DNA from 3 places in the Streptomyces sp. NPDC001843 genome. Region 3 is predicted to be linked to each of the others. Evidence: riboswitches for the same ligand, from Rfam matches in the RefSeq annotation. Region 3 holds a riboswitch; each other region holds the start of a gene.
The links. Region 3 has a riboswitch for cyclic di-AMP ahead of ACFYZQ_RS39615 (transglycosylase SLT domain-containing protein). Riboswitches for the same ligand answer to the same signal wherever they lie in the genome.

Region 1: linked by a shared signal. The riboswitch ahead of ACFYZQ_RS19230 (M23 family metallopeptidase) and the one ahead of ACFYZQ_RS39615 (transglycosylase SLT domain-containing protein) in region 3 are both predicted to bind cyclic di-AMP.
Region 2: linked by a shared signal. The riboswitch ahead of ACFYZQ_RS12025 (C40 family peptidase) and the one ahead of ACFYZQ_RS39615 (transglycosylase SLT domain-containing protein) in region 3 are both predicted to bind cyclic di-AMP.

The regions. Positions count from the first base shown of each region.
Region 1 is NZ_JBIATQ010000007.1:114,423-124,397, reverse strand. It holds gene ACFYZQ_RS19245 (GNAT family N-acetyltransferase) at 1-1,100, opposite strand, end outside; gene ACFYZQ_RS19240 (HPr family phosphocarrier protein) at 1,294-1,575, shown strand; gene ACFYZQ_RS19235 (GntR family transcriptional regulator) at 1,726-2,421, opposite strand; gene ACFYZQ_RS19230 (M23 family metallopeptidase) at 2,645-3,415, opposite strand; cyclic di-AMP (ydaO/yuaA leader) riboswitch at 3,429-3,590, opposite strand; gene ACFYZQ_RS19225 (M16 family metallopeptidase) at 3,839-5,227, opposite strand; gene ACFYZQ_RS19220 (M16 family metallopeptidase) at 5,224-6,636, opposite strand; gene ACFYZQ_RS19215 (DNA topoisomerase (ATP-hydrolyzing) subunit A) at 6,969-9,428, shown strand; gene ACFYZQ_RS19210 (CobW family GTP-binding protein) at 9,425-9,975, opposite strand, start outside.
Region 2 is NZ_JBIATQ010000004.1:125,550-135,524, forward strand. It holds gene ACFYZQ_RS11980 (ABC transporter ATP-binding protein) at 1-698, opposite strand, end outside; gene ACFYZQ_RS11985 (class I SAM-dependent methyltransferase) at 899-1,582, opposite strand; gene bioD (dethiobiotin synthase) at 1,680-2,396, opposite strand; gene ACFYZQ_RS11995 (adenosylmethionine--8-amino-7-oxononanoate transaminase) at 2,398-3,687, opposite strand; gene bioB (biotin synthase BioB) at 3,680-4,903, opposite strand; gene ACFYZQ_RS12005 (8-amino-7-oxononanoate synthase) at 5,052-6,179, shown strand; gene ACFYZQ_RS12010 (DUF397 domain-containing protein) at 6,239-6,463, opposite strand; gene ACFYZQ_RS12015 (helix-turn-helix domain-containing protein) at 6,473-7,384, opposite strand; gene ACFYZQ_RS12020 (ATP-binding protein) at 7,608-8,066, shown strand; gene ACFYZQ_RS12025 (C40 family peptidase) at 8,179-8,652, opposite strand; cyclic di-AMP (ydaO/yuaA leader) riboswitch at 8,656-8,867, opposite strand; gene ACFYZQ_RS12030 (hypothetical protein) at 9,173-9,481, opposite strand; gene ACFYZQ_RS12035 (ATP-dependent Clp protease proteolytic subunit) at 9,489-9,975, opposite strand, start outside.
Region 3 is NZ_JBIATQ010000031.1:2,964-12,938, forward strand. It holds gene rarD (EamA family transporter RarD) at 1-666, shown strand, start outside; gene ACFYZQ_RS39585 (hypothetical protein) at 700-1,722, opposite strand; gene ACFYZQ_RS39590 (flavodoxin family protein) at 1,929-2,516, shown strand; gene ACFYZQ_RS39595 (ABC transporter permease) at 2,530-3,411, opposite strand; gene ACFYZQ_RS39600 (ABC transporter ATP-binding protein) at 3,398-4,372, opposite strand; gene ACFYZQ_RS39605 (outer membrane lipoprotein carrier protein LolA) at 4,438-5,688, opposite strand; gene ACFYZQ_RS39610 (polyprenyl synthetase family protein) at 5,929-6,939, opposite strand; cyclic di-AMP (ydaO/yuaA leader) riboswitch at 7,468-7,651, shown strand; gene ACFYZQ_RS39615 (transglycosylase SLT domain-containing protein) at 7,657-8,136, shown strand; gene ACFYZQ_RS39620 (HAD family hydrolase) at 8,154-8,975, opposite strand; gene fahA (fumarylacetoacetase) at 9,259-9,975, shown strand, end outside.

The DNA of each region.
Region 1 (9,975 bases), on a different contig from region 3:
ATGCGGCCGGGGCGCGGCATCTCGGGGGCGAGGGAGGCGTTGAGCCGGACGTCCGGCGAGGTGTTGATGATCCCGAAGGCGTTCGGACCGATGATCCGCATGCCGTACGTGCGGGCCTGCCGGACGAGTGCGCGCTGCCGTTCGCGCCCGTCGGGCCCGGCCTCCGCGTACCCGGCGGAGAGCACGACGAGGCCCTGCACACCGTGCTCGCCGCACTCCGCGACCACCTCGGGCACGTGTTCGGCGGGCACGGCCACGACCGCCAGGTCCACGGGGCCGTCGACGTCCCGCACCGAGCGGTACGCGGGCACGCCGTCGACCTCCTTGAGGTCCTCGGGGAAGGCCCGGTTCACGGCGTACAGGTGTCCGGTGTAGCCGGCGGCCCGGAGGTTGCCGAGCACTCCGCGCCCCACTCCCCCGGGCGTGCGCCCGGCACCGACCACGGCGACCGCCCCGGGCACCAGCAGCCGCCGGACCGAGCGCGCCTCGGCGCGCTGCTCCCGCGCGTACTGGACGGCGAGCGAGCGGTCGGTGGGTTCGAGGTCGAACTCCAGGCGTACGACGCCGTCTTCGAAGCTGCGTTTCTGGGTGTACCCGGCGTCCGTGAACACCTTGATCATCTTGGTGTTGGCGGGGAGCACCTCGGCGGCGAAGCGGCGGATACCGCGCTCGCGCGCGACGGCCCCGATGTGTTCCAGCAGGGCGGAGGCGACCCCGCGGCCCTGGTGCGCGTCCTGCACCAGGAAGGCGACCTCGGCCTCGTCGGAGGGCGCGGAGGCGGGCATGCCGTCGGCGTCGATGCGGTCATAGCGTACGGTGGCGATGAACTCGCCGCCGACCGTGGCCGCGAGTCCCACCCGGTCCACAAAGTCGTGGTGCGTGAAGCGGTGGACGTCCTTGGCGGACAGGCGCGGGTACGGAGCGAAGAAGCGGTAGTACTTCGACTCGTCCGAGACCTGTTCGTAGAAGCTGACCAGCCGGTCGGCGTCATCGACGGTGATGGGCCGGATGCGCGCGGTGCCGCCGTCGCGCAGCACCACGTCCGCCTCCCAGTGGGCGGGGTACTCGTGCCGGTCCTGCCGGTCCGCCGGGGTCTGCATGGGCCCCAGAGTACGGCTCGCGTCCGACAACGGCGCGAGGCAGTCTGTGGAGGACGGCGTCGGATCGAGGCCGCGATCCGACGCCGGCTCCGGACGGGACGAAGCACCGTCCGGGGATGCTTCGTGAATATGGGAAACTGGTCTAGACAACAGAGCGGTCTAGGCAACACCGAGAACTGAAGGGCAGCAACACATGGCTGAGCGCCGCGTCAACGTCGGCTGGGCCGAGGGCCTCCACGCCCGCCCCGCCTCCATCTTCGTCCGAGCCGCCACGGCCGCAGGCGTGCCGGTGACGATCGCCAAGACCGGCGGCACTCCGGTCAACGCGGCCTCCATGCTGGCCGTCCTCGGCCTCGGCGCCCAGGGCGGCGAGGAGATCGTCCTCGCCTCCGACGCCGAGGGTGCGGACGCCGCCCTGGACCGTCTGGCGAAGCTGGTCTCCGAGGGGCTCGAGGAGCTGCCCGAGACCGTCTGAGCCCCGGACCGCACAGAACGGCGGAGCCGCGTCGCCCCTTTCGGGCGGCGCGGCTCCGCCGTTTCTCCGGGAATTCCGGAGCGCACCACGAATTCGGGCAGGGGGAAATACACCTCGCCGAATTACCCTTCTTTGTATACGGCGCCCGTGTTAATGCCGCAGGCTCGACATGTTTACGGCTTGTTGCGAAGTCCTCACACGTTCCGGGCGGTCGGCGGTACCCGGGAAACGCAGCCGGTGGGCGGCCGTCGCCCGCTCGGTGTGCAGCGCCGTGATCGCCCGCGCGCGCTCGCCGTCGCCGCGCGCCACCGCGTCCACGATGGCGCCGTGCTCCGCCCAGGACTCCACCGGGTCGGCGGGTGCCTCCACCGCGTACATCCAGGCGATCTTGTGCCGCAGCTGGGTGAGCACGGAGGTCAGTGCGTGGCTGCCGGACGCCTGGGCGAGCGTCTCGTGGAACCAGCCGCCCAGGGAGCGCAGATCCTCGCTGCTGCCCCTGCGGGCCCGCTCCTGCCCCAGTCTCACCAGGCCGCGCAGCACCTTGAGGTGGGCCTCCGTGCGCCGCTGGGCGGCGCGGGCGGCGCCGAGCGGCTCCATCAGCACGCGCATCTCCAGCAGGTCGGCGGCCTCCTGCTCGGTCGGTTCGGCGACGCACGCGCCCGCGTGCCGCCGGGTCACCACGAAGCCCTCGGCCTCCAGGGTGCGCAGGGCCTCGCGGACGGGGACGCGCGAGACGCCGTAGCGGCGGGCGAGGAGTTCCTCGGTGAGCCGGCCGCCGCGCTCGTAGACACCGGCCACGATGTCGTCCCGGATCGCCGTGCATACCGAGTGCGCCGGAATACGCATACCGACCTCCGCCAATAATCCCCGTGAAACGCCGCCGATTGGCGCCCGTTCCGTGACTCTATTGCAATGGGCGGGAATTTCCGACGGCGGGTCGGAATCCATGGAGTTTTTTTGGACAGCGGAGGCCTGCACGGAGGCGCGGAAACCACGAAAGCCCCGGCTGTGGGGCCGGGGCTTCGGGTGGGGGGTGGAGCTTGGGGGATCTTGGGGGGGCGATCCCGGGTCAGACGTTCACGCCGTGCTTGCGGAGGTAGGCGATGGGGTCGACGTCCGAACCGTAGTCGGGGCCGGTGCGGGCCTCGAAGTGGAGGTGCGGCCCGGTGGTGTTGCCGGTCGAGCCGGACAGACCGATCTGCTGGCCCGGGGTGACCTTCTGGCCGACCGAGACACCGATGGACGACAGATGGCCGTACTGGGTGTACATGCCGTCGGCCATCTTGATCACGATCTCGTTGCCGTACGCCCCGCCCCAGCCGGTGGACACCACGGTGCCGGAGCCGACCGCGTGGACGGCGGTGCCGCTCGCGGCGTGGAAGTCGATACCGGTGTGCGAGCCGGACGACCACAGGGAGCTGCTGGCCTGGTAGCCGGTGGAGACGTACGAGCCGGTGATCGGCGCGACGAACGCGTTCAGCCGCTTGCGCTCGGCCGCACGGGCCGCCCGCGCCTTGGCCTCCTGGGCCGCCTCGCGCGCCTTCTGCGCCTGCTCGGCGGCCTTCTTGCGCGCGGCCTCCTCGGCCGCCTTCCGCTCGGCGGCCTCCTTCTGGGCGTCGGCCTGGGCGTCGATCTGCTGGGGCACCGAGTCGCTGATGGTGATGACCGGGGTGAGGGCGGTCTGCTCGGGTGCGGGCGCGGGCTCGGCGGCGAGCGCCGGAGCGGCGAGGGTGCCGATGGCGCCCGTGGTGGCGAGGGCCGCGACGCCCGCGGCGCGGGCGGTGGTGCGGTGCATCCGGCTGGGACGGCGGTGCTTCCCGGTGGCGCGGGTGAACGCCATGAAGTGGCTGGTCCTTTCCTTCCTTCTCGCCTACCGGGTTAGCTGACGGGTTCGGAGCAGGAAGGTCTCCTACGGGCCCCCTCGCGGTGTGCGCGGGCGTCCGATTCACCCCAAGGGACGGTGGGTCCCCGGCTCCCCTGGCTCGCGCCGTACGGGGACTCGGCGATGACTGTCCGGTGCCGCGGATGCGGCGCGATGCCTGACGAACAGCCCGGATGACGCTAAGCGGCGCACCTTTCAATCCTCAAACGCAACACGGTTTTTGTAGCGCATCCCACAGGGCAGACAGGCAACCTCTGCCCCAATTCGGACATCCTGCAGAGACTTCGGAAACACCGCGGGACCCTGGCGATCCATCGGTCACCAGGGCCCCACGCGCGCGTGCCGCTGTCGCACGGCTGCCGGGCTTGCCGGCCTTGCCGGTTACTCGGCGGCCACGACGGAGACCTCGCCGACGCCGAGCGCCTCGACCGGCTCCTTGATCTGTGCCGCGTCTCCGACCAGGACCGTCACCAGCCGGTCCACCGGGAAGGCGTTGACGACCGCCGCGGTGGCCTCCACCGTGCCGGTCGCGGCGAGCTGCCGGTACAGCGTCGCCTGGAAGTCGTCGGGCAGGTGCTGCTCGACCTGGTCGGCCAGCGTGCTCGCCACGGCGGCCGCCGTCTCGTACTTCAGCGGCGCCACCCCGACGAGGTTCTGCACGGCCACGTCGCGCTCCGCGTCGGTGAGCCCCTCCGCGGCGAGCGTGCGCAGCACCGTCCACAGGTCCTGCAGCGCGGGACCGGTGTTCGGGGTGTCCACCGAGCCGCTGATGGCGAGCATCGAGGCGCCCTCGCCCTCGGGGCCGGACCTCAGGACCTGGCCGAACGCGCGCACGCCGTAGGTGTAGCCCTTCTCCTCGCGCAGCACACGGTCCAGGCGGGAGGTGAGGGTGCCGCCGAGGCAGTAGGTGCCGAGCACCTGGGCGGGCCACACCCGGTCGTGCCGGTCGGGGCCGACACGGCCGATGAGCAGCTGGGTCTGGACGGCGCCCGGACGGTCGACGATGACGACGCGTCCGGTGTCGTCGGCGGTCACCGGCGGCACCGGGCGGGGCTGGGCCAAGGAGCCCTGCCAGACGCCCAGGGTCTCGCCGAGCAGCGCGTCCAGATCGATGCCGGTCAGGTCACCGACCACCACGGCGGTGGCGGTGGCGGGCCGCACGTGCCGGTCGTAGAAGGCGCGGACGGCCGCCGAGTCGATCTTGGCGACGGTGTCCTCGGTGCCCTGGCGCGGCCGGGACATGCGCGAGGTCGCCGGGAAGAGCTGCCGCGACAGCTCCTTGGCGGCGCGGCGGGAGGGGTTGGCCAGCTCGTGCGGGATCTCGTCGAGGCGGTTGCGCACCAGCCGCTCGACCTCGCCGTCGGCGAACGCGGGCGCCCTGAGCGCGTCGGCCAGCAGCCCGAGCCCCTTGGCCAGGCGGGAGGCCGGGACCTCCAGGCTGAGGCGGACGCCGGGGTGGTCGGCGTGCGCGTCGAGCGTGGCGCCCGCCCGCTCGAGCTCGGCGGCGAACTCCTCGGCCGAGTGCTTGTCGGTGCCCTCGGAGAAGGCCCGGGCCATGATCGTGGCGACGCCGTCCAGGCCGGCCGGCTCGGCGTCCAGGGGCGCGTCCAGGAGCACCTCGACGGCGACGACCTGCTGGCCGGGGCGGTGGCAGCGCAGGACGGTCAGGCCGTTGTCGAGCGCGCCGCGCTCGGGGGCCGGGAACGCCCACGGCCTGGCCTCGCCCGCCTGGGGCTGCGGGTGGAACTCCATAGCGGCGAGCTCGCTCACTTGCCGGCCTCCTCGTTCGCGTTCTGGTCGGCGTCCGCTTCCACGGTGGCCTCGGACTCCGGGTCCTCGGGTACGTCCACGTCCTCGGTCTCCTCGGCGGCCTCCGCGGAGACCGGCTCGTAGACGAGCACCGCGCGGTTGTCGGGGCGCAGGCGGGCCTTGGCGACCTCCTGGACCTCCTCGGGGGTCACCTCGAGGACACGCTGGACGGCCGTGAGGGCGAGCTGCGGGTCGCCGAAGAGGACCGCGTACCGGCACAGTTCGTCGGCGCGGCCAGCGACCGTGCCCAGCCGGTCCAGCCACTCGCGCTCCAACTGGGCCTGGGCGCGCTCCATCTCCTCGGGCGTGGGGCCCTCTTCGGCGAACCGGGCGAGCTCCTCGTCGATCGCGCTCTCGATGACCGGCACCTCGACGTCGCCGGAGGTCTTCACGTCCAGCCACCCCAGGGAGGGCGCCCCGGCCAGCCGCAGCAGCCCGAACCCGGCCGTGACCGCCGTGCGGTCCCGTCGTACGAGCCGGTTGTAGAGGCGGGAGGACTCGCCGCCGCCGAGGACGGTGAGCGCCAGGTCGGCCGCGTCGCACGCGCGCGTACCGTCGTGCGGGAGCCGGTAGGCGGCCATCAGGGCGCGCGCCGGGACCTCCTCCACGACGACCTCACGCAGCTGCTCGCCGATGACCTCCGGCAGCGAGCCGTCGCGCGGCTGGGGCTTGCCGTCGTGGGAGGGGATGGAGCCGAAGTACCGCTCGATCCAGGCGAGGGTCTGCTGGGGGTCGATGTCCCCGACGACGGAGAGGACGGCGTTGTTCGGCGCGTAGTAGGTGCGGAAGAACGCGCGCGCGTCCTCCAGCGTCGCCGCGTCCAGGTCCGCCATGGAGCCGATCGGCGTGTGGTGGTACGGGTGGCCTTCGGGATAGGCCAGGGCGGTCAGCTTCTCGAACGCGGTGCCGTACGGGACGTTGTCGTAGCGCTGCCGGCGCTCGTTCTTGACGACGTCCCGCTGGTTCTCCATGGACTCGTCGTCGAGGGCGGTCAGCAGCGAGCCCATGCGGTCGGCCTCCAGCCAGAGCGCGAGCTCGAGCTGGTGGGCGGGCATGGTCTCGAAGTAGTTGGTGCGTTCGAAACTGGTGGTGCCGTTCAGCGAGCCGCCGGCGCCCTGCACCAGTTCGAAGTGACCGTTGCCCTTCACCTGCCCGGAGCCCTGGAACATCAGGTGCTCGAAGAGGTGAGCCAGACCGGTACGTCCCTTGACCTCGTGGCGGGAGCCGACGTCGTACCAGAGGCAGACCGCCGCGACGGGGGTCAGGTGGTCCTCGGAGAGCACCACGCGCAGACCGTTGGCCAGCCGGTGCTCGGTCGCTGTCAGGCCCCCGGAGCCTGCCTCGGCCGTGGTCGTGTGACCCATGGGCATGTACGTCCCTTCGCTCGCGGAGGCGGTCGTGAAACCGCGGTGTTCCTGCCGGTCCTGCCACCATATGCAAGCGTGCGCACGCCGGGCGAAGTTCCCGCGAGACGTACGCCGACAGCGGATCGCGTAGCCTGCGGGCAGCCCTGCCGCGGACGGGGCCTGTCCGGTACTCCCCCGGTGGCCGGACCGGACCGCCCGGCACCGGGTCACGGCCCGCGCTGTCAGTGCCGCGGTCCACAATGGTCAGCGTCATATCCCGTCAATCGCTTCAGCAAGAGCGAGCCGAAGGGTGAGCGACCCGTAGGCGAGCGACCAGAAAAGAGGAGCCGGCAGCGATGGCCCGCCGCAGCACGAAGACCCCGCCGCCCGACGACTCGTACGAGGAGAGGATCCTCGACATCGACGTCGTGGACGAGATGCGTGGCTCCTACCTCGAGTACGCGTACTCGGTCATCTACTCGCGTGCCCTGCCGGACGCCCGCGACGGACTCAAGCCCGTGCACCGCCGCATCGTCTACCAGATGAACGAGATGGGCCTGCGTCCCGAGCGCGGGTACGTGAAGTGCGCCCGCGTCGTCGGCGACGTCATGGGCAAGCTCCACCCGCACGGCGACGCGTCGATCTACGACGCGCTGGTGCGCATGGCGCAGCCCTTCTCCATGCGCGTGCCCCTGGTGGACGGCCACGGCAACTTCGGCTCGCTGGGCAACGACGACCCGCCGGCCGCCATGCGGTACACCGAGTGCCGGATGGCCGCGGCGACCAGCCTGATGACCGAGTCGATCGACGAGGACACGGTCGACTTCGTCCCCAACTACGACGGCCAGGAGCGGGAGCCGCTCGCCCTCCCCGCCGCCTTCCCGAACCTGCTGGTCAACGGCGCCTCCGGGATCGCGGTCGGCATGGCCACCAACATGCCGCCGCACAACCTGCGCGAGGTCGTCGCGGCCGCCCGCCATCTGATCAGGCACCCGAACGCCGACCTCGACGCCCTGATGCGGCACGTCCCGGGCCCCGACCTGCCCACCGGCGGCCGGATCGTCGGCCTGGACGGCGTCCGGGACGCGTACGAGACGGGCCGCGGCACCTTCAAGATCCGCGCCACGGTGGCGGTGGAGACCGTCACCGCGCGCCGCAAGGGCCTGGTCGTGACGGAGCTGCCCTTCACCGTCGGCCCGGAGAAGGTGATCGCCAAGATCAAGGACCTGGTCGGTTCGAAGAAGCTGCAGGGCATCGCCGACGTCAAGGACCTCACCGACCGCGAGCACGGCCTGCGCCTGGTCATCGAGATCAAGAACGGCTTCGTCCCGGAGGCCGTCCTGGAGCAGCTGTACAAGCTGACGCCGATGGAGGAGTCCTTCGGTATCAACAACGTCTGCCTGGTCGACGGCCAGCCGCTCACCCTGGGCCTGAAGGAGCTGCTGGAGGTCTACCTCGACCACCGCTTCGACGTCGTGCGGCGGCGCAGCGAGTTCCGCCGCGGCAAGCGCCGCGACCGCCTGCACCTGGTGGAGGGCCTGCTCACGGCCCTGGTTGACATCGACGAGGTCATCCGGCTGATCCGCTCCAGCGAGAACTCCGCGCAGGCGAAGGAGCGCCTGATGGAGCACTTCTCGCTGAGCGAGGTCCAGACCCAGTACATCCTGGACACACCGCTGCGGCGCCTGACCAGGTACGACCGCATCGAGCTGGAGGCGGAGAAGGACCGGCTGGGCGCGGAGATCGAGGAGCTGACCCGGATCCTGGAGTCGGACGCCGAGCTGCGCAAGCTGGTCTCGACCGAACTGGCGGCGGTGGCCAAGAAGTTCGGCACCGACCGGCGCACGGTCCTGCTGCAGTCCGCGGGCACCCCGGTGGCGACGGTCCCGCTGCAGGTGGCGGACGACCCGTGCCGGGTGCTGCTGTCCTCGACGGGTCTGTTGGCCCGTACGGCGAACAGCGAGCCCTTCGCCGAGGACGCCGACGCCCGGCGCGCCAAGCACGACGTGATCGTCTCGGCGGTCCCGGCCACCGCGCGCGGTGAGGTGGGCGCGGTGACGTCGGCCGGCCGGCTGCTGCGGATCAACGTGGTCGACCTGCCGCAACTGCCCGACACGGCGACGGTGCCGAACCTGTCCGGGGGCGCTCCGCTGGCGGAGTTCGTCTCCCTGGAGGACGACGAGACGGTGGTGTGCCTGACCACGCTGGACGAGTCGTCCCCTGGCCTCGCGCTGGGCACGGCGCAGGGTGTGGTCAAGCGCGTGGTGCCCGACTATCCGTCCAACAAGGAGGAGTTGGAGGTCATCACGCTGCGGGACGGGGACCGGATCGTCGGCGCGGTGGAGCTGCGCACCGGCGAGGAGGACCTGGTGTTCGTGACAGACGACGCTCAGCTACTGCGCTTCCAGGCGTCCATCGTCCGACCGCAGGGCCGTCCGGCCGGTGGCATGGCGGGCATCAAGCTCGCCGAGGGCGCCAAGGTGATCTCCTTCACCGCCGTCGACCCGGCGGTGGACGCGGTGGTCTTCACGGTGGCGGGCTCGCGCGGCACGCTGGACGACTCCGTGCAGACCACGGCCAAGCTCACCCCGTTCGACCAGTACCCGCGCAAGGGCCGGGCCACCGGCGGCGTGCGCTGCCAGCGGTTCCTGAAGGGCGAGGACTGCCTGTCCCTCGCGTGGGCGGGACCGGCCCCCGCGCGGGCGGCACAGAAGGACGGCACCCCGGTCGAGCTCCCGGAGCCGGACCCGCGCCGGGACGGTTCGGGTGTCTCGCTGCCGAAGACGGTGTCGGTGGTGGCGGGAGCGGTGATCTAGGCCGGCGGGTCCTCGGGGGCCTTCGGGCCCTCGGGGTCGGGTACGTAGCGCAGGATGCCCCACATGGCGTGCTCGTCGGCGTGCGGGGCGTCGTTCCCGCACGCCTCGAGTTCCTTGCGGAGGGTGGGCGCGTCGATGCCGCTGCCGATGAGGACGAGCTGGGTCAGGCGGGCGTCGGCGGGGCTCCAGGGCTCCGGGTAGAACCGCAGGAAGCGGCCTACGGCGTGCACGGCGTAGCGGTTGCGGGTGTCGTACGGGCCGAAGTCGACGTACCCCTTGATCCGGTAGAGCCCCTCGGGCCGGCTGTCGAGGAAGGCCATCAGCCGGCGTGGGTCGAGGGGGAGTTCGCTGACGAAGGACAGGCTGTCGTACCCGGTGTGCAGATGACCGGTGTGGTCGTCGCCGTCCTCGTGGGCGTGCAGGTCGTCGAAGGACAGCTGGCCCACGCGTTCCTCGCTCGGCCGGCAGTCGAAGAGGAACCCGGGGTCGATGCGGCCGTAGGTGGCGGGGACGGCGGCTGCGCGGTCGGTGAGGGAGCGCACCAGGC
Region 2 (9,975 bases), on a different contig from region 3:
CCGTCGGCGAGGTAGAGCACCAGATCGGAGTGGGCGGCGGCGCCCGGGTCATGGGTCACCATGACCACGGTCTGCCCGAGGTCGTCGACGGCGTCGCGCAGGAACCCGAGGACCTCGAGCCCGGCCCGCGAGTCGAGATTCCCGGTCGGCTCGTCGGCGAAGATCAGCTCGGGCCGTGAGGCCAGCGCCCGGGCGCAGGCCACGCGCTGCTGCTGCCCGCCGGACAGCTGCGCGGGCCGGTGCTTCAGCCGGCCCCGCAGCCCCAGCGTGTCGATGACCTGGTCCAGCCACTTCTCGTCGGGCTTCTTGCCCGCGATGTCCATGGGCAGGGTGATGTTCTCCGCCGCGTTCAGCGTCGGGATGAGGTTGAACGACTGGAACATGAAGCCGATCCGGTCCCGTCGCAGCCGGGTCAGCTCACGCTCCCTCAGCCCGGTGATCTCGGTGTCGCCGAGCCACACCTGACCGGCCGAGACGGTGTCGAGTCCCGCGAGGCAGTGCATCAGGGTGGACTTCCCGGAGCCCGAGGGGCCCATGACCGCGGTGAACCGGCCGCGCGCGATGTCCACGTCCACCGAGTCCAGCGCGAGCACCGTGGTCTCGCCCGAGCCGTACGCCTTGGTCAGCCCCCGGGCGCGGGCCGCGATCCCGTCGCCGGGCGCCCGGCCGGGCGCGTGCTCCGCAGCAGGTGTGGACAAGGCCGCCTCCTCGCTCGCCGGGATGCCGTGCACTCCTCGTGCCGCCCGAGCGTAAGGTGACGAGGCCACGGCTGGAATCCCCCGTGGGGCAGAGGGCGTCTCCGTCTCAGGTCGCAGCCCCGATACCGGTGTAAGGGGCATCCTCCACCCGGGGGAGGAGAACCGCCCTCCGCGGGACCGCGCCCGCCGTCAGCCGCGGATCACCGCTCCGCGGGCCGCCAGGCCGTGCCGAGCACGCAGTACGACGTGGGCAGCCGCGGTCCCTTCTCCGGGAGCAGCACCGTACGGTACGGGCCCAGCTCGAACCCGGCCTCCCGCAGCGCGGCGACCGGCTCGCGGGCCAGGTGGCAGCCGCCGTTCAGCACCGGCCACACGGTCCCGTCCAGGGCGCGCTGGGTGAGGGTCATGGCCCGGCCGCCGCCCCTGCCGTGTTCGAAGAAACGCACCTCTCCGCCGGGCCGCAGCACCCGCCGCACCTCACCCAGTGCGCGCGGCACGTCCCGGACGCTGCACAGCACCAGCGACAGCACCACCGCGTCGAAGGCCTCGCTCTTCACCGGCAGCGCCTCCGCCGCGCCCGGCACCACGTCCACCGGTACCTCCGCGCGCAGCGCCGCCCGCACCGCCAACCGCCTGAGCACGCGCTCCGGTTCGATCGCGACCACCTCCGCGACCGCGCCCGGGTAGTGCGCGAAGTTCAGACCGTTGCCCGCGCCGATCTCGATCACCCGCCCGGACAGGCCGGCGAGCAGCCTGTCCCGCATCCCGGCCATCCCGAGCCGGGCCTCGGCGCCCGTACTGATCCGGGCGTAGTAGCGGGCGAACAGGGGATGGTGGACGGCATCCCGTGCCACCTTGCCGGAGCCGGCGGAGCGCAGCCGCATGACGACCTCCCGGACAGGACGGGCCTACGGGGATTGTCCCCCGTACGAGCCCGTCGCACCCCTGAGGAAGCGGATCGTCGACCCCTGAGGAGGCGGATCAGGGCGCGTTGCGCACCCGGAACGCCTCCGCGTCCCACGTGCCGGCCAGCCGCGGCGCGAGCCAGCCCGGCGCCACCGCGCGGAACTCCGCCGGCGGCAGCGCCCCGGCCCCGGCGGGCAGCGCACCCAACAGCGGAGCGCCCGCCACGTCCGGCAGATCCGCCAGGTTGCAACGGCACGCCAGGTCGGGTGACTGCGGCCAGCTGCCGATCACCACGCCCAGCAACTCCAGCTCCCGGGAACGCAGCTCGCGCGCCGTCAGCTCGGTCGTGTTCAGCGTGCCCAGCCCGGCCGAGGCGACGACCAGCACCGGCGCGTTCAGCAGCCGGGCCGCGTCCGCGAGCGTGCCGCCCGCCGCGTCGAACCGGACGAGCAGCCCGCCCGCACCCTCGACCAGCACCAGATCGTGCTCCGTGGCCAGCTTGGCGGCGGCCTCGGCCACCTCGTGCGGATGCACCGGCGCCATGCCCGCCCGCCGCGCCGCCGTCCCGGGCGCCAACGGCTCCGGATAACGGGCCAGTTCGGCCGTGGCAACGGCTCCCGCGAGCCGCGCGACCTCGTCGGCGTCCCCGCGCTCGTCGGGCCGTACACCCGTCTGCGCGGCCTTCAGCACGGCCACCGACCGCCCGGCCGCCACCGCGGCCGTCGCCACGGCGGCGGTCGTGACCGTCTTGCCGACCTCCGTGCCCGTTCCCGTGATCACCAGTACCGGCATGTCATCCCTCCTGCGCCGCCGCACACACCGCGCGGGTGATCCGCGCCACGTCCGCGTCGCCGGTGACGTACGGCGGCATCGTGTAGACCAGATCGCGGAACGGCCGCAGCCAGACGCCCTCGCGCACGGCGGCGCGGGTGGCCGCCGCCATGTCGACCTCGTGGTCGAGCTGTACCACCCCGATCGCGCCCAGCACCCGTACGTCCCTCACCCCGGGCAGCCGCGCGGCCGGGGCGAGCCCCTCGCGCAGGCCCCCCTCGATCCGCTTGACCTCCGCGAGCCAGTCCTGCCCGAGAAGCAGTTCGAGGGAGGCGCAGGCGACGGCCGCCGCCAGCGGATTGCCCATGAACGTCGGCCCGTGGGCCAGCACCGGCACCTCGCCCCGTGAGATGCCGTCGGCCACGCGCGCGGTGCACAGCGTCGCCGCCATCGTCAGGTAACCGCCGGTCAGCGCCTTGCCGACGCACATCACGTCGGGGGCCACGAGCGCGTGGTCCGCCGCGAACAGCGCACCGGTGCGCCCGAAGCCGGTCGCGATCTCGTCGAACACCAGCAGCACGCCGTGCGCGTCGCACGCCTCGCGCAGGGTGCGCAGATACGCGGGGGAGTGGAACCGCATCCCGCCCGCGCCCTGTACCACCGGCTCCACGATCACGGCGGCCACCTCATGGGCGTGCCGCTCGATCAGGTCGTGCAGATGGCCGGCGTAGGCGTCCTCGTACTCCACCGGCGGCGCGTCCGCGAAGACCTGACGCGGCAGCACCCCGCTCCACAGCTCGTGCATCCCACCCTCGGGGTCGCACACGGCCATGGGCTGCCAGGTGTCGCCGTGGTAGCCGCCCCGCCAGGTCAGCAGCCGCCGCTTCTCCGGGCGCCCGAGCGAACGCCAGTACTGCAGGCACATCTTGACCGCGACCTCGACCGACACCGAACCGGAGTCGGCCAGGAAGACGTGCTCCAGCCCCTCCGGCGACATGTCGACAAGGAGCTTCGCGAGGTGCACGGCGGGCTCGTGGGTGAGCCCGCCGAACATCACATGGCTCATCCGACCCAGCTGCTCGCGCGCCGCCTCGTTCAGGACCGGGTGGTTGTAGCCGTGGATCGCCGACCACCACGAGGACATGCCGTCGACCAGTTCGCCCGAGCCGTCGGCGAGCCTGAGCCGCACCCCGTTCGCCGACTCCACGACGAGCGGCTCGGCCCGCCCGGGCATCGGGCCGTACGGATGCCACACGTGCCGCCGGTCCAGCTCCAGCAGCTCCGACACGCTCCGGCCGGGCAGGTCAGGCATTGGGCGCGAGGTCCGTTCCGGCACCCCGGCGGCGGACGGCGACGAGGTCGGTGCGGGGCTCGCCCGCCACCGTGGCCGTCGCTGCGGTGCCGCAGACCCCACCGCCCGCGTGGGAGCCGCAGCCTCCGTCCGCCGCGTGCGAACCGCAGCCCGCCTCCGCGTGCGACCCGCACCCCGCCTCGCCATGGGACCCGCAGTCGCCCCCGGACGCCGCCCGGTGCTCCGGCAGCGTCACCTGGTCGGCGCCCTCCACCTCGAACCCGGCGTCCGCGATCATCTCCAGGTCGGCCTTGCCCGCCTGGCCCTCGCTCGTCAGGTAGTCGCCGAGGAAGATGGAGTTGGCCAGGTGCAGGGCGAGCGGCTGCAGGGTGCGCAGATGCACCTCACGGCCGCCCGCGATGCGCACCTCGACGTCCGGGCAGACGAACCGGACCATCGCCAGGATTCGCAGGCAGCGCTGCGGGGTGAGGTGCCACTCCTTGGCGAGGGGGGTGCCCTCCATCGGGATGAGGAAGTTCACCGGAACCGAGTCGGGGTCGAGCTCGCGCAGCGAGAAGACGACGTCGACCAGGTCCTCGTCGCTCTCACCCATGCCCGCGATGAGACCGGAGCAGGCGGACAGCCCGGCCGCGTGCGCCTTCTGCACCGTGTCCACCCGGTCGGCGTACGTGTGCGTGGTCGTGATGTCCGCGTACGTCCCCTCGGAGGTGTTGAGGTTGTGGTTGTACGCGTCCGCGCCCGCCTCGCGCAGCCGCTCGGCCTGGCCGTCGGAGAGCAGGCCGAGGCAGGCGCACACCTCGACGTCCTCGTTCCGCTCCTTGATCGTCCTGATCGTCTCGGAGACCCGGTCCACGTCCCGGTCCGTCGGACCGCGCCCACTGGCCACCAGGCAGACGCGTTTGGCACCTCCGGCCAGGCCCGCGGCCGCCGCCGCGGAGGCCTCGTCGGGCTTGAGCCAGGTGTACTTCAGGATGTCGGCCTTGGAGCCGAGCCGCTGCGAGCAGTAGGAGCAGTCCTCCGGACACAAGCCGGACTTGAGGTTGACCAGGTAGTTGAGTTTCACGCGCCGGCCGAACCAGTGCCGGCGCACCTTGCCGGCCGCGGCCACCACATCGAGCACGTCTTCGTCGGAGGTGGCCAGTACGGCGAGTGCTTCCTCGCGGGTCGGCAGCTCGCGCCGAAGCCCCTTTTCCACCAGCGTGTTCAGCAGGTCCATGAGGTCCGATCCTGTCCTACGTGACCGCCCCGGGCCAAGGAGAGTTTGCACAACGGAGACTGGTTGCCTGTGTGGGTATTGCCACACGGTGGGCGGTTGGTCGTCCGGCTAGTGTCTGTTCACTGCCTACAAAATCCCCGGAGGAGCCATGGCGTTCGGCTGGATCGACGACCAGGCGGAACTGCGCCGCCGCGCCGGACTGGTCCGGACCCTCAGGCCCCGGGCCGCCGACTCGCCGCTCCTCGACCTCGCGAGCAACGACTACCTCGGTCTGGCCCGCCACCCCGAGGTCACCGAGGGCGCCGCGACGGCGGCCCGGACCTGGGGCGGCGGCTCGACCGGGTCCCGGCTGGTGACCGGCACCACGGAACTGCACGCCGAGCTGGAGCGAGAGCTGGCCGGTTTCTGCGGCTTCGAGGCGGCCCTGGTCTTCTCCTCGGGGTACGCCGCCAACCTCGCGGCGGTCACCACGCTCGGACCGCACGGCTCCCTCATCGTCTCCGACGCGGGCAACCACGCCTCCCTCATCGACGGATGCCGGCTGGCCCGGGGCACCACGCAGGTCGTCGGGCACGCCGATCCCGAAGCGGTGGGCAAGGCACTGGCCACGCACGAGGGGCCCGCGGTCGTCGTCTCCGACACGGTGTTCTCCGTCGACGGTGACGCGGCGCCGCTGTCCGCGCTCGCCGAGACCTGCCGGGCGTACGGCGCCGGGCTGGTCGTCGACGACGCGCACGGCCTGGGTGTGCTGGGCGACGGCGGCCGGGGAGCACCGTACGGGGCCGGACTCGCGGGCGCCGACGACGTCGTCGTCACCGTCACCCTGTCGAAGTCGCTGGGCAGTCAGGGCGGTGCGGTGCTGGGACCGGCACGGGTGATCGACCACCTGGTCAACGCGGCCCGCAGCTTCATCTTCGACACGGGCCTCGCACCCGCGGCGGCCGGAGCGGCCCTCGCCGCCCTCAGGCTGCTGCGCCGCGAGCCGGAACGGGCGGCGCGCTCCCGTGCGGTGGCCGCCGAACTGCACGCACGCCTGACCGCCGCGGGGCTGGAAGCGGTGCGTCCGGACGCCGCGGTCGTTTCCGTGCGTGCCCCGTCCCCGGAGAACGCGGTGCGCTGGGCGGCCGCATGCCGGGCGGCGGGCCTGGCCGTGGGCTGCTTCCGTCCTCCTTCCGTGCCCGACGGCATCTCACGGCTCAGGCTGACCGCACGGGCGGACCTCTCCGGGGCCGAGATCGAACGCGCTGTACGAGTGATCGGCGAGACGCGGCCATGAGTCGGCGTGACACGGCCGTGCATCGCCTGGACGGAAACTGACCGGAAGCGGTCAGCAGGTCACCGGAGCGCGGCGACGAACTCCGCCCAGCTCCCGGGGGAGAAGAGCAGGGCGGGTCCGGCCGGGTCCTTGGAGTCGCGCACGGCGAGCAGTCCGGCCCGGGGACCGGAGTGCGGGCGGGCCGTCTCCACGCAGTTGTTCGCTCCGGTGCTGTAGCTGCTGCGCAGCCACCGCACACCGTGCAGATCGGTACTGGAAGGTACGTTCCGAGGCAGTGCAGACATGGTGCCTCCTTACGCGCCGCCTATCCCGGCGATGTAATCCAGCGAGTCCTCGGGTGAAAGGGCATGGATCTGAAGGGTGTTGAAGGCCTCCGAGTAGGCCCGGAGGTCTTCTTTCCGCTCGAGGTAGAGGCTACTCGTCAAATGGTCGAGAACAACCACGTCCAGATCAGATGTGCTCGGAAATGAGAAGATAACGAAAGGGCCGGTGATACCGATATGCGCCCCGGCGGAGAAGGGCAGCACCTGGAGGCGCACTTGCGGCAGACGCGCCGCCTCCAGGAGCCGCTGAAGCTGCCGCGCCATCACCTCCGGCCCGCCGACCTCCCGCCGCAGCACCGCCTCGTCCAGAACGGCGCTCAGCACCAGCGGCGGATCCGACCGCAGCACGTCCTGCCTGGCCAGCCGCACCTTCACCAGAGCGTCCAGCCGCTCCTCGGCGTCACCGGAGGCACCGGGACCGTCGGTGCCGCCGGTGCCGTCGGGACCGTCGTGGCCTCTTCCGACGGCCGCCCCGGTGACCGCGCGGGCGTACTCCGGCGTCTGCAGCAGTCCCGGGACCACCGATGTCTCCAGGGTGCGCATCTCGCTCGCCTGCGACTCCAGGCTGATGAAGTCACGGTAGGCGGGCGGCAGCACACCGCGGTAGGCGTGCCACCAGTGGTGCCGGCCGCCGACGTCGTCCGACCCGGCCAGCACCAGCAGCAGCTCGCGCTGTTGACGGTCGGTCACGCCGTAGGCGTCCAGGAGTAACCGGACATCGGCCGATTTCACCCCGCTGGCGCCGGTCTCGATCCGGCTCACCTTCGACTGGTGCCAGCCCACGAGACGGGCGGCCTCACCGCTGGTGAGGCCCGCGCCGGTGCGCAGCTCGCGCAGTTCGGCGCCCAGCTTCCGGCGGCGCACCGCGGGACCGTTCTGCATGGGCCACTCCTTACTCGCCATTACTCCGTGCGCGCCGCCCGAATACGGTCTGCCGTCGTAGAGTTCACCGCTTTGAGCGACAGATATATGCATATCTTGGTGGTTCTCACCCGTGACCGGCGCGCTGATGGCAGTCTGGCGACGAAGCACCAGTGCGGGACCGTACTCGAACCCATCCGCTCCGTGTCGGACTGCGGTCCCGTGGGAAAGGGACGACGTCGCCATGGCGGACCATCTGGAAGCATCCATCACTCTGCCGAGCGATCCAGCCTCGGTTTCCGCTGCCCGCAGCTATGTGGTGGGCATCCTGGCGGAATGGGGGCTTCAGCCGGACACCGGCGTCTGCGACACCGTCCGGCTCATCGTCTCCGAGCTCGCCACCAACGCCGTACAGCACACCTTCGGGCAGTCGCCCACCTTCACGGTGGCCCTCGCGCTCGACCGTGACGAGCAGCTGCGCGTCGGTGTCACCGACAGCCACCCCCGCTTCCCGAAGCGGCTGCCCGCCGCCGTGCAGCAGGACAACGGCCGCGGCATGGTCATCATCCGCTGGCTGACCGCCGAGTGCGGCGGCAGGCTCAGGGTGCGGCCCACCCGCGAGGGAGGCAAGACGGTCTTCGTCGAACTGCCGTGGGCGGTCCCGGCGAGGCCGGTCACGGCAGGGGGGCAGCAGGAGCCCTAGGGGGTCCCGTACGGGTCCGTACGGGTCCGTACGGGTCCGTACGGGGCCGTAGGGGTCCGCACGGTTCCGGGTGTGGCCCTGTGCCCGGGACCGTGCGGCGCGTGACCGCGGGTCAGCTCACCCGGCCGTACCAGACGCTCTTCGTCCAGATCTTCTGCAGCTTCACGACATCCCCGGTCTTCGGGGCGTGCCAGATCTTCCCCTTCCCGGCGTAGATGCCGACGTGGTAGACGTTCGAGCCCGAATGGAAGAAGACCAGGTCTCCGGCCTTGCGGTGGCTGGCGGAGATGTGGTGGGTCTTGTTGTACTGCTGGGCTGCCGTCCGCGGCAGCTTCTTGCCCGCCTTCTTGAACGAGTACAACGTGAGGCCGGAGCAGTCGAACCTGCCGGGACCGGTGGCCCCCCACTTGTACGGTGCGCCCTTCTTGGACGCCGCGACCTGGAGCGCCTTCGTCGCCGGAGTCGTGGCAGCGGCGTCGGTGGCGACACCGGGAACGACTATCGAGCCGCCGACGGCGGCGATGGCGAATGCCGAGGCCGTGCCGGCCCGGGCCATGAGCGACGGGACACGATTGAGCGCAGTCATGCGCAACCCTTCGTCAGCCGCCTGTGAAGGATGACCTGTCGGATTCGGGCTGGCGAAGTTGCCCGGCCGCGTTGCCGCGGCTTCACCCCAAGGGCTGCTCGGAGACGGACGGCTGTCCGTTCCGGCGACCCGTCTTGCCTGGGTCCTCCACTCCTGCCGATCCACTCCTGTCGACCGGTCATCCGGGCGGCGGCAGGACTCGGCGTCCGCCCGGATCGCCCCGCCGCTTTGGCGGGGTCTTGTCGTCAGTCAGGGATCTTCGCCCACACCTGTCCGAAAAACCCAACGGAACCGAGTATTTGTGGTGTTACTCACCACTCAGCCGTTCGGGTGGACGGGCTCGTGTTCGAGTCCCTGCCGGGACAGCGGCGCACCCTCCGACCAGGGTCGAAGCTCCTCCCGGCGCTCTTCGGCCGGGCGGTTCGCGCAACTTCGAGGGCCCTGGAAAAGGATGCGCTGCTAGTCCGAACGTGGGTACGTCCTTTGGGCCGTTTCGACTCAGTCGCGAGCGCGCAAGCTCTCAACCGGTGCCGTCCGGGGGCACGGTGACGCGCGCGGTGCGGCGCTCGCCGTCCAGCACCCTCAGCGCCCGCGCCAGGGTGGCCTCGTGCAGCTCCGTCTCGCCACGGCTGTGCATCAGCGCCAGCGCGTCGCGCAGTTCCACCGCCTTGCGCACCAGCGCCTGGGCGGCCCGCAGTCCGCTGTAGGTGTGGCCGTGCCGCGCCGGATTGACCCGGCCCAGCAGGTCGGCAGCCTCCAGGTAACGGTCGATCAACTCGCCCTCGGCCCGGGTCAGGGCCGGCAACGGCGGAAGTTCCGGTGGCAGCATCGGCGGCTCACCCCGCGTCCGGGGTGACGGTGCGCGAGGACTTGCGGCTGGGGACGACCCCGTCCACCAGCCCGTACTCCAGAGCGCCCCGGGCGTCCAGCACCAGGTCCCGTTCGAGGTCGGCGTCGACCCGCTCAGGATCGCGGCCGGTGTGGCGAACGAGCATGTCCTCCAGCAGGCCGCGCATCCGGACCAGTTCGTCCGCCTGGATGGCGAGATCGCTCGGCTGACCCCGCGTCGGCTCGGGCAGCGACGGCTGCTGGAGCACCACCCGCGCGCCCGGCAGCGCGAACCGTTTGCCCGGTGTGCCCGCGGCGAGCAGCACCGCGGCTGACGAGCCCGCCTGTCCCAGGCAGATCGTCTCCACGTCGCAGCCGACGTACCGCATGGTGTCGTAGATCGCCGTCATCGCGCTGAACGAGCCGCCCGGGGAGTTGATGTACAGCGAGATGTCCCGGTCGGGCGCGTCGTACTCCAGATACATGAACTGCGCC
Region 3 (9,975 bases):
CTCCTGAAGGAGCGGCTGCGGCCCGCGCAGTGGCTCGCGGTCGGCGTCGGGTTCGCGGCCGTGGTCGTCCTCACCGTCGGGTACGGGCGGCCGCCGTGGATCTCCCTGTGCCTCGCCTTCTCCTTCGCCACCTACGGACTGGTGAAGAAGAAGGTCAACCTCGGCGGCGTCGAGTCACTGGCCGCGGAGACCGCGATCCAGTTCCTGCCGGCGCTCGCCTATCTGCTGTGGCTGACCGCGCGGGGTGAGTCGACGTTCAGCACCGGCAGCACGGGGCACGCCGCGCTGCTCGCCTCGACCGGCGTCGTCACCGCGCTGCCGCTGGTCTGCTTCGGGGCGGCCGCGATCCGGGTGCCGCTGTCCACGCTGGGCCTGCTGCAGTACCTGGCGCCCGTCTTCCAGTTCCTGCTGGGCATCCTGTACTTCCACGAGGCCATGCCGCCCGAGCGCTGGGCCGGCTTCGCGCTGGTCTGGCTGGCGCTGATCCTGCTCACCTGGGACGCGCTGCGCACCGCGCGCCGGACGGCCCGGGAGCTGTCGGCCCGCACCCTGGCCGCCGCACCGGCGGACATCGTCGCCCCGACCGAGCCCGTCACCCCCACCGGCACGGTGGTGCGGCAACCGGAGGGCGTCGCGTCCGGCTCCGAGGCGGAACCGGCCTCCTGAACGGTCACGCGCCCCCGCGCATGCAATAGCCCGTCAGACGCCCGACGCCGCCTTGGCGGCGCGGTCCCGCAGGCGGACCATGCGGGACCGGGCGGACTCCAGGCGCTCCAGGTCGTCGCCCGCCGGGCCCGGCTCCGCCGCGAGGTCGGTCCACAGGTCGATCAGGTCCCGGCCCAGGCGCAGGCCGTGCTCGGGGTCGCGGACCGCGCGCCAGGCGGTGGCGGCGCTCTGGACGTTGCCGTACGCGGCCTCGCTGTTGCGGGCCCGGTGGTGGAGTCGGGCGAGGTCCAGGGAGAGGTGGAAGGCGCGCAGCGGATCGCCGGCCAGGTAGGCGATGTAGGCGGTCAGTTCGCGCAGCCGGAGCACCTCGGGGTGGCCGGCGCCCAGTACCTCCGACGCGTGCACGACGGTGCGCTCGGCGAGTTCGGCGGCCGTCGCGATACGGCCCTCCATGACGGCCTCGTTGATCCGCGTCATGGGTTCGGTGAGCAGTTCGGCGCCCTCCGCGGTGGCGGTCACCGGTCCGTCGCCGAGGACCGCTTCGGCGACCGCGTCGAAGCCCCGGGCGGGCGTGTGGTGCCGGGTGTCGAGCTCGTGGTTCGGCTCCGGGAACGGCGCCGGCGCGGGCGTGTCGCCGTGGGGCGGCCGGAGGGCCGTGAGTCGCGGCGGCTGCGGGGCGGCGGCGCGGGACGGCTGCGGGACTGCGGTCCGGGGCGGCTGCACTGCGGAGGTTCGGGGCGGCTGGGCGGGAGCGGCTGGTCCGCGCAGTTCCGGCTCACCCGTGAAGCGGCTGGCGCCGTCCACGTCCACCTCGAGCGGGACGACGCAGCCGACGCGCTCGTCATGGATCGTGGCCTGCACGGACCGGCCGAGGCTGATGGCGAGGCGCTGCAGGTGGTTCAGGACGGCCTGCTGGATCTCCTGGCCGGGGGCCGCGACGACGGCCACGCCGCCGACGGAGGCACTGCCCGAACCCGAAACCCGCACATCGAGCGGGGCTGCCGGGTGGAAATCGCTCCACTGGTCCCGCTTCTTCTCGAAGCTGAGTCGAGCCATCGGTTTCCTCACTCCCCCGGCATCACGATCCGGTCGTACGCGTCCCTGCCCCCGAGTGTCCCCGCTACACCCCCGTCCCCGCGTCACCACGACGTCACAGCCTCGCACCAGCCGGGCGCCCCTTTCACCAGTTGCTTGCGCATGCATATAATGCAGATGCTTGTACTTGCGTCGTACGACGCCCCGTGCCGATCCCTGGGGGACCCATGACCCGCCGTTTCCTGTTCGTGCTGGGCAGCGCCCGCGCCGACGGCAACACCGAACTCCTGGCCCGCACGGCCGCCGAACAACTGCCCGCGGACGTCGAGCAGCAGTGGATCAGCCTGTCCGAGCACCCGCTGCCCGACTTCGCGGACCTGCGGCGCGACAGCGACCACGTGCGGCCGCCCGCCGACACCAGCACCGGCCTGCTGCTGGAGGCGACGCTCGCGGCCACGGACATCGTGATCGCCTCGCCGCTGTACTGGTACTCGGTGTCCGGCCTCACCAAGCGCTACCTGGACCACTGGTCCGGCTGGCTGCGCACCCCCGGCCTCGACTTCAAGGCGGCCATGGCCGGGCGCACCCTGTGGGGCGTCGCCGCGCTCGCCGACCGGGAGCCGTCGGTGGCCGACCCGCTCGTCGGCACGCTCAACAACTCGGCCGCCTACCTGGGGATGCGCTTCGGCGGCGTACTCCTCGGCAACGGCAGCGCGCGCGGAGACGTACGCAAGGACACCGAGGCACTGAGCCGGGCGAAGACGTTCTTCGCCGGCGAGGCGCCGCTCGCCCGCTTCCCGTACCAGGACCGCTGAGCACTGCCCTCCGCTACGCGGTGATGTCCTTCGCCGTGAACCTCGCCCAGGCCGCCGACCCGAACACCGCCGCGTACAGGGCCTGGAGACCGAGGTTCTTCACCAGATCGTCCCAGTAGACGGGATCGCGCATCAGGTCGGCGAAGGACAGCCAGTAGTGGGAGAAGAAGTAGGGCTGGAGCGCGTGCAGTTGGGGTATCTGGTCGAGGATCTGGACGGTGATGAGCAGGCCGATCGTGGTCGCCATCGCCGCGATGCCGCTGCCCGTCAGCGTGGAGACGAACAGGCCGAGCGCCGCGACACCGACCAGTGACGCGGCGACGACCAGGGCGATCAGCAGGGCACGGGCGAGGCCGTCGGCGAAGCCGATCCGCGTGCCCGAGATGGTCGTCAGGTCGCCGAGCGGGAACAGCAGTGAGCCCACCAGGAGGGCGGAGGCGGCGACCACGAAGGTGGCAGCCAGGCAGAAGGCCATGACCGTCGCGTACTTCGTGAGCAGCAGCCGGGTGCGGCCGGCCGGGGCGACCAGCAGGTAGCGCAGTGTCCCGGTGCCCGCCTCGCCCGCGATCGCGTCGCCCGCCACCACGCCGACGGCCATGGGCAGGAAGAACGGGAGCGTCGCCGCCAGGGCCGTGAACACCAGGAACAGCCCGTTGTTGGTGATCTGCGCGATGAACGCCGGGCCCGCGCCCCCGCCGCCCCGGCCGCCGGCCGACGAGCCGCCCCGCGTCTCGATCTTCACGGCGACCCCGACCAGGACCGGCACCGCGGCCAGCACACCGAGCAGCGCCACCGTGCGCCAGCGACGGAAGGTGACGGCCAGTTCGTTGCGCAGCAGCCCGAAGGTCCACAGCGGGGTGGGCCGGCGTGCGGCCACCGCCTCAGCCGGCGACATCGAAGCCCTCCCCCGTCAGCGCCACGAACGCGTCCTCCAGCGAGGCCCGTTCCACTCCGAAGCCGCGCACCCGTACCCCGGCCGTCACCAGCGCCGCGTTCAGCTCAGCGAGGTCACGGTCGGGCGGTTCACCGCTCACCCGGTCGTCGGTCACGACCACGTCCCCGACCCCCTGCTCCTTGAGCACCCGGGCGGCTTCGCCCGCATCCGGCGTGGTGACCACCAGCCGCCCGCGTGTCCCGGCCGCCAGTTCGGCCACCGTGCCCTGCGTGATCAGCCGGCCGCGGGACATCACCGCGACATGGGTGCACACCTGCTCGATCTCGTCGAGGAGGTGCGAGGAGAGGAACACGGTGGTGCCGTCCGAGGCCAGCTCCCGCACCAGGGCGCGGATCTCCCGCATGCCCTGCGGGTCGAGCCCGTTGGTCGGCTCGTCCAGGACCAGCAGTCTGCGCGGCTGCAGCAGTGCGGCGGCCAGGCCCAGGCGCTGTTTCATGCCCAGGGAGTAGGCCTTCGCCTTCTTGCCCGCGGCGGCCGTCAGCCCCACCCGGTCCAGTGCCGCCGCGACGCGGTCGCGCCGGGTGCGCGGGTCGGCGGTCGGGTCGGCGGCGTCGTACCGCAGCAGGTTGTCCCGGCCGGTGAGGAAGCCGTACAGGGCCGGTCCCTCGATGAGCGCGCCGACCTGCGGGAGCACGGTGCGCGTGGCCCGGGGCATGGGATGTCCCAGGACGCGGGCGGTGCCGGAGGTGGGCTCGATGAGCCCCATCAGCATGCGGATGGTGGTGGTCTTGCCGGAGCCGTTCGGACCGAGGAAGCCGAAGACGCTGCCCGCCGGGACGGTCAGGTCGAGACCGTCGACGGCGAGCTGTCCGCCGCGGTAGCGCTTGGTGAGCGCGCGGGTGCGGATGACGCTGTCGTCCTTGCGCCGCGCGTCCGGCTCCGTGGCGGACGGTTCGTCCATCGGCTCCCCCGATTCGTCGTGCATGCGGTCGTGCGCGGGCACCGGCGTCTGAGCGCGGCCGGCGCCTACCGGGCCGCGTCGGCCGCCTTCACCAGCGCGTTCTTGGTCACGGCGCCGACGTAGACCTTGCCGTCGTCGGTGATCAGGGCGTTGACCAGGCGGGTGGAGAACACCGTGCCCTTGCCGAACTTGCCGGTCACGTGGTCGCCGATCGAGCCGAGGAAGCCGCCCAGATCGCCGCCGCCCGAACCGGAGGGCAGGCCGCCCTCGCTGCCGCTGTCGAAGGTGGCGATCGAGTTCCAGCCCTTGCCGATGACCTTGAAGCCGTCGGCTCCCTTGGCGAGGTCTCCCTCGGACTTCGGGGCGCTCTTCCCGGGCTTCGGGAATCCCTTGCCAGGCTCCGGGAAACCCTTGTCGGCGTCGTCCTGCTGGGTGACCTTCGCGCCCTTGGGCGGGGTGAAGTGGAAGGTCGAGGCAGCCGGCTTGGCGAAGCTGACCTGGGTGAAGCCCGCGTCCACCACGGCGGCGCCACCGCTCGCCGGGGTGAGGGTGAACTTCAGCGGCAGCCCTGTCTTCGCGTCCACCGCGATGCTGATCGCACCCACCGTGGTGCCGGACTGCTTCGGCTTGACGAGCAGCTTGTAGGCGTCCCGGCCGGCGACCTGGACGGTGCCGTCGACGGTCACGGACGTGGTGTCGTCGACGGACTTCAGGGCCTCGTCGGCGAAGTCCTTCGGCGTGGCGGGGGTCTTCTCCCGCCGCTCCTTGCCGTGCTGCTCGGCGGTGCCGTGGTACACCTCGTTGGACTTGCTGTCGTAGCCCCACACGTCCTTGCCGTCGTGGATGAGGCTGTACTCGGCGGCACGCTCGATCAGCGACACCTTCTGGCGGTCCGGCCCGTCGGCCGCCACGCGCAGGGTGTGGCTGCCCGTCAGCAGCTCGGTGAACTTGGACTGCGGGTCCGCCGACGATCCGCCGCCGCCCTGGCCGGCCCCGGACAGCAGGCCGCTCTCCAGGCCGCCGAGATCCGGCAGACCGAGGTCGGTGCTGACCCGCACCGTGCCGGAGAGCTGCTGCACGTCCGACTTGGCGATCTTGTCTATGAGCTGCTGAGCGGTGATCTTCGGCAGATCGGGGTCACCGGAGTCGGCGAGCGCCGGGACCAGCCCGATGGTCGCCGCCGCCACCCCCACCACCGCGACCGGAACGACGTAGCGGGCCGCCTTGCGGCGTCCGTCGACCGTGGTGTCGCCGGCCGTGGTGTCGCCGGCCGTGGTGTCGTCGGCCGTGGTGTCGTCGGATTCGTACGGTGCCATGTGTGCCTTACCTCCGTCGTCGGCGGCGGCCGTCCTCGCACATTTGGTCCCACCCTGAGCCGCCATTCTCACCCGAATCGGTGAGGAGTGGTGATTTCCGTGGTTTCCATCTGACCAAATCGGCCGTGAGGATGCGTCAGCCCCGGGAGGCAACTCGACGTACGCCTGCGGTATGACACCGGAAGGCGGGATCTCCACCTGACCCGTAGGGGTCGGGGGCACAAGTGAGCGGGACGCCCACTAACCGGCCCGGTGGACCACCGCGTCGCACAGTTCCATCAGCGCCGCCTTCGCGTCGCACTCGCGCAGTGGGGCGAGCGCGGCACGCGCGTCCTCCGCGTAGCGCACGGTGTCCCGGCGGGCCTGCTCCAGTGCCGGGTGGGTGCGCAGGCCGGCGAGGGCCTCGGCGTGCCGGGCGTCGTCGGTCAGGTCGGAGTCGAGCAGGCGGCACAGGGCGATGTCCTCGGCCAGCCCGAGCCTCGCGGCCCGTTCCCTGAGGCGCAGCACGGGCAGGGTCGGGATACCCTCGCGCAGGTCGGTGCCCGGGGTCTTGCCGGACTCGTGGGAGTCGGACGCGATGTCCAGGACGTCGTCCGCGAGCTGGAAGGCGACGCCGAGCCGCTCGCCGTACTGGGTGAGGACGTCCACCACGGTCTCGTCGGCCCCGGACATCATCGCGCCGAAACGGCAGGAGACCGCGACCAGCGAGCCGGTCTTGCCGCTCAGCACGTCCAGGTAGTGCTCGACCGGGTCCCGGCCGTCCTGCGGCCCTGCGGTCTCCAGGATCTGCCCGGTGACCAGCCGCTCGAACGCCAGGGCCTGCACCCGTACGGCCTCGGGGCCGAGGTCGGCGAGGATCTGCGAGGCGCGGGCGAAGAGGAAGTCGCCGGTGAGGACGGCGACGGAGTTGCCCCAGCGGGTGTTCGCGCTGTCCACGCCGCGGCGCACCGCGGCCTCGTCCATGACGTCGTCGTGGTACAGCGTCGCCAGGTGGGTGAGCTCGACGACGACGGCCGAGGGCACGATCCCGGGTGCGTACGGGTCCCCGAACTGCGCCGCGAGCATCACGAGCAGCGGCCTGAACCTCTTCCCGCCCGCACGCACGAGGTGCTGCGCGGCCTCGGTGATGAAGGGGACCTCACTCTTGGTGGCTTCGAGCAGGCCCTCCTCGACAGCCGCCAATCCGGCCTGGACATCGGCTTCCAGAGCCTGGTCCCGCACGCTCAGCCCGAATGGCCCGACGACGGTCACGAGGGGTCTCCTGTCTGCTGGTGTCTGCTGGCGATTACGCGGTTTGTCGATAGGTCGCTGCCCTCACTCGAGTCAGCGTATCCGGTCAGCTTTCGATCACCGAGGGCGCCCACGGTTACAGGCCGGGCGCTATCGGATCACGACCGTTATGTTTTCGATCGGTCGATAAGGACGGATATTTATCCGCTTACCCGGAAGTACGACTGAAGTGCCTCGCCTAAAGCAGCCGACTCCCACCGCCACGCCCACCGCGATTACCCGACGCCGCGCCCTTCATGCCCTATTTGCCGCGATTGCCATTTCGTGAATTGGGTCACTCCGCCCGACTGGAGGAGCCCACCACCTCAGCCCGCGTTTCTCCGTTCACCTATGGCCAGTTGAGGCTTGGCAGAAGCAAAGGATCAAGTGCCTCATACGCTACACAACAAGGTCAACTAGGACTTTGTGTGAATCCGACGCTTGTTTCGGACATGTGCTCTCGCATACGTTCCCGGCCGTCGGGCGGACGCCGAATCCTGCCGCCGCCCGTCACACCCATCGACGAACTCATTCGCGTACGGCAGGAGCGGGGGACCCAGGTAAGCCGCCGGTCCGGGCGACACCCGTCGTCCCGGAACGGCTCGGGGTGAAGTCGTGCCGTCTTCGGGCGGCACGGCCGGGCACCTCCCAGCCCGAACCCGACAGCTCACCTCGCAGGCGACGGAGAGGAACTTCGCCATGCCTGCTGCCGCTCAGCACCGCCCTGCCCGCTTCGCCCGCATCGCCCGCAAGCTCGCCGCCGCGGGCACCGGCGCCGCCGTGATCGCCCTCCCGCTGGTCGGAGCGACCAGCGCCTCGGCCGCCACGCCCACGCCCGCGCCCAGCACGGTCACGTACCCGAACAACCTGGACGGCTGGATCCGCGACTCGCTCGCGGTCATGGCGCGGCACGGCATCCCGGGTACGTACAACGGCATCTACCGCAACGTGATGCGCGAGTCCTCGGGCAACCCGCTGGCCATCAACCTCTGGGACTCCAACGCCGCCGCCGGCACCCCGTCCAAGGGCCTGCTGCAGGTCATCGCCCCGACGTTCAACGCCTACCACGTGTCCGGCACCTCGTGGGACATCTACGACCCGATCGCCAACATCACGGCCGCCTGCAACTACGCCGCCCACCGCTACGGCTCGATCGACAACGTGTACGGCGCGTACTGACCGGCTGACCGGTTCCCTCAAGGGAAGAGTCTTTCGAGGACGACGGCGATGCCGTCGTCCTCGTTCGACAGGGTGAGCTCGTCGGCCACCGCCTTCAGTTCCGGGTGGGCGTTGGCCATGGCCACACCGTGCGCGGCCCAGTCGAACATCGGGATGTCGTTCGGCATGTCCCCGAAGGCGACCGCCCTGTCGGGGCTCAGCCCGAGGTGGTCGGCGGCCAGCGCCAGCCCGGTCGCCTTGGTCACACCGCACGGCTGCAGCTCGACGGTTCCCGGTCCCGACATGGTGACCGTCGCCAGCGAGCCCACGGCCTCGCGGGCCGTGGCGGCCAACTCGTCGTCCGTCAGCGTGTGGTGCCGCAGCAGGACCTTGCTGATCGGCTCGCACCACAGGTCGTCGCGCCGCCGGACCCGTACGGCGGGCAGCGTCGGGTGGGGCATCAGATAGCCGGGTTCGATGAGCGTGAGCCCGTCCACCCCGTCCTGGTCGACGGCCGCGTACACCTCCCCGGCCTCGGCCTCGATCTTGCCGAGCGCGGTCTCGGCCAGCTCCCGGTCCAGGGTGACCGACCACAGCAGGCGGTCGGCGCCGGCGTCGTACACCTGTGCTCCCTGGGCACACACCGCGAGCCCCCTGCCGCCGAGGTCGTCGAGCAGCGGCCGCACCCGCGGTGCCGGGCGCCCGGTCACCACGAGGTGCCGGGCACCCGCCTCCCCGGCCCGCGCGAGGGCGGCCAGGGAACGGTCGGAGAGGGTGTCGTCGCCACGCAGGAGCGTTCCGTCGAGATCGGTCGCGACGAGGGTGAAGGCGGGGAGCGGATATCCGGGGGGTGCGGCCATGATCAGAGAATACGGACACCACGCCCCGGCAACTCACCGCTGTTTTCGGCCTCAGCCGTGCGCCGCCGCCAGGTGCTTCGCCAGACGAGGCGACGCCGGCTCGTGCCGTAGTAGGAAGCGCGTGACCGGGCCGCAGGACGCCGCGGCGGGAAAGCCTGTGGATCAGACACATCCGCCACCCTGCCCGGCACACTGCCAGGACTCGAGACTCACCCGTAACGTGTGGCCCGACCACATGCCACGGCCTGCAGTGATGGCACGGATGAGAGCGAGGCAGCACCCCATGCTCCCCTTCGACGTCCCCGAGGGCGATCCCTTCGGCCCGCACAACCTCCCCTACGGCGTCTTCTCCCCGGCCGGCTCGGACGAACAGCGCGTCGGTGTACGGCTCGGCGACCATGTCCTCGACGCGGGCGCGGCGGCGCGGGCGCTCGGCTCGCCCTACGCGTCCCTGCTCGCGCACCCCACCCTCAACCCGCTGCTGGCCGCCGGACGCACGGCGTGGTCGGACGTACGGCGGGCCCTGACCGCCTGGGTGACGGTGCCCGCGCACCGGGAGACCATCGAACCGCTGTTCCACTCCCTGTCCTCGGTGACCCTCCACCTGCCCTTCGAGGTCGCCGACTACGTCGACTTCTACTCCTCCGAGCACCATGCCCGGAACGCGGGCCACATCTTCCGCCCGGACGCCGAGGAACCGCTGACCCCCAACTGGAAGCACCTCCCGATCGGTTACCACGGCCGCTCCGGCACCGTGGTGGTGTCGGGCACCGACGTCGTACGGCCATACGGGCAGCGCAAGGCTCCAGGGGACCCGGCCCCTGTGTTCGGGCCCTCGACCCGCCTCGACATCGAGGCCGAGGTCGGCTTCGTCGTGGGCGTGCCCTCGAAGCGGGGCGAGCCGGTTCCGCTCGGCGACTTCCGCGAGCACGTCTTCGGGCTGACCCTGCTGAACGACTGGTCGGCGCGGGACATCCAAGCCTGGGAGTACGTCCCCCTC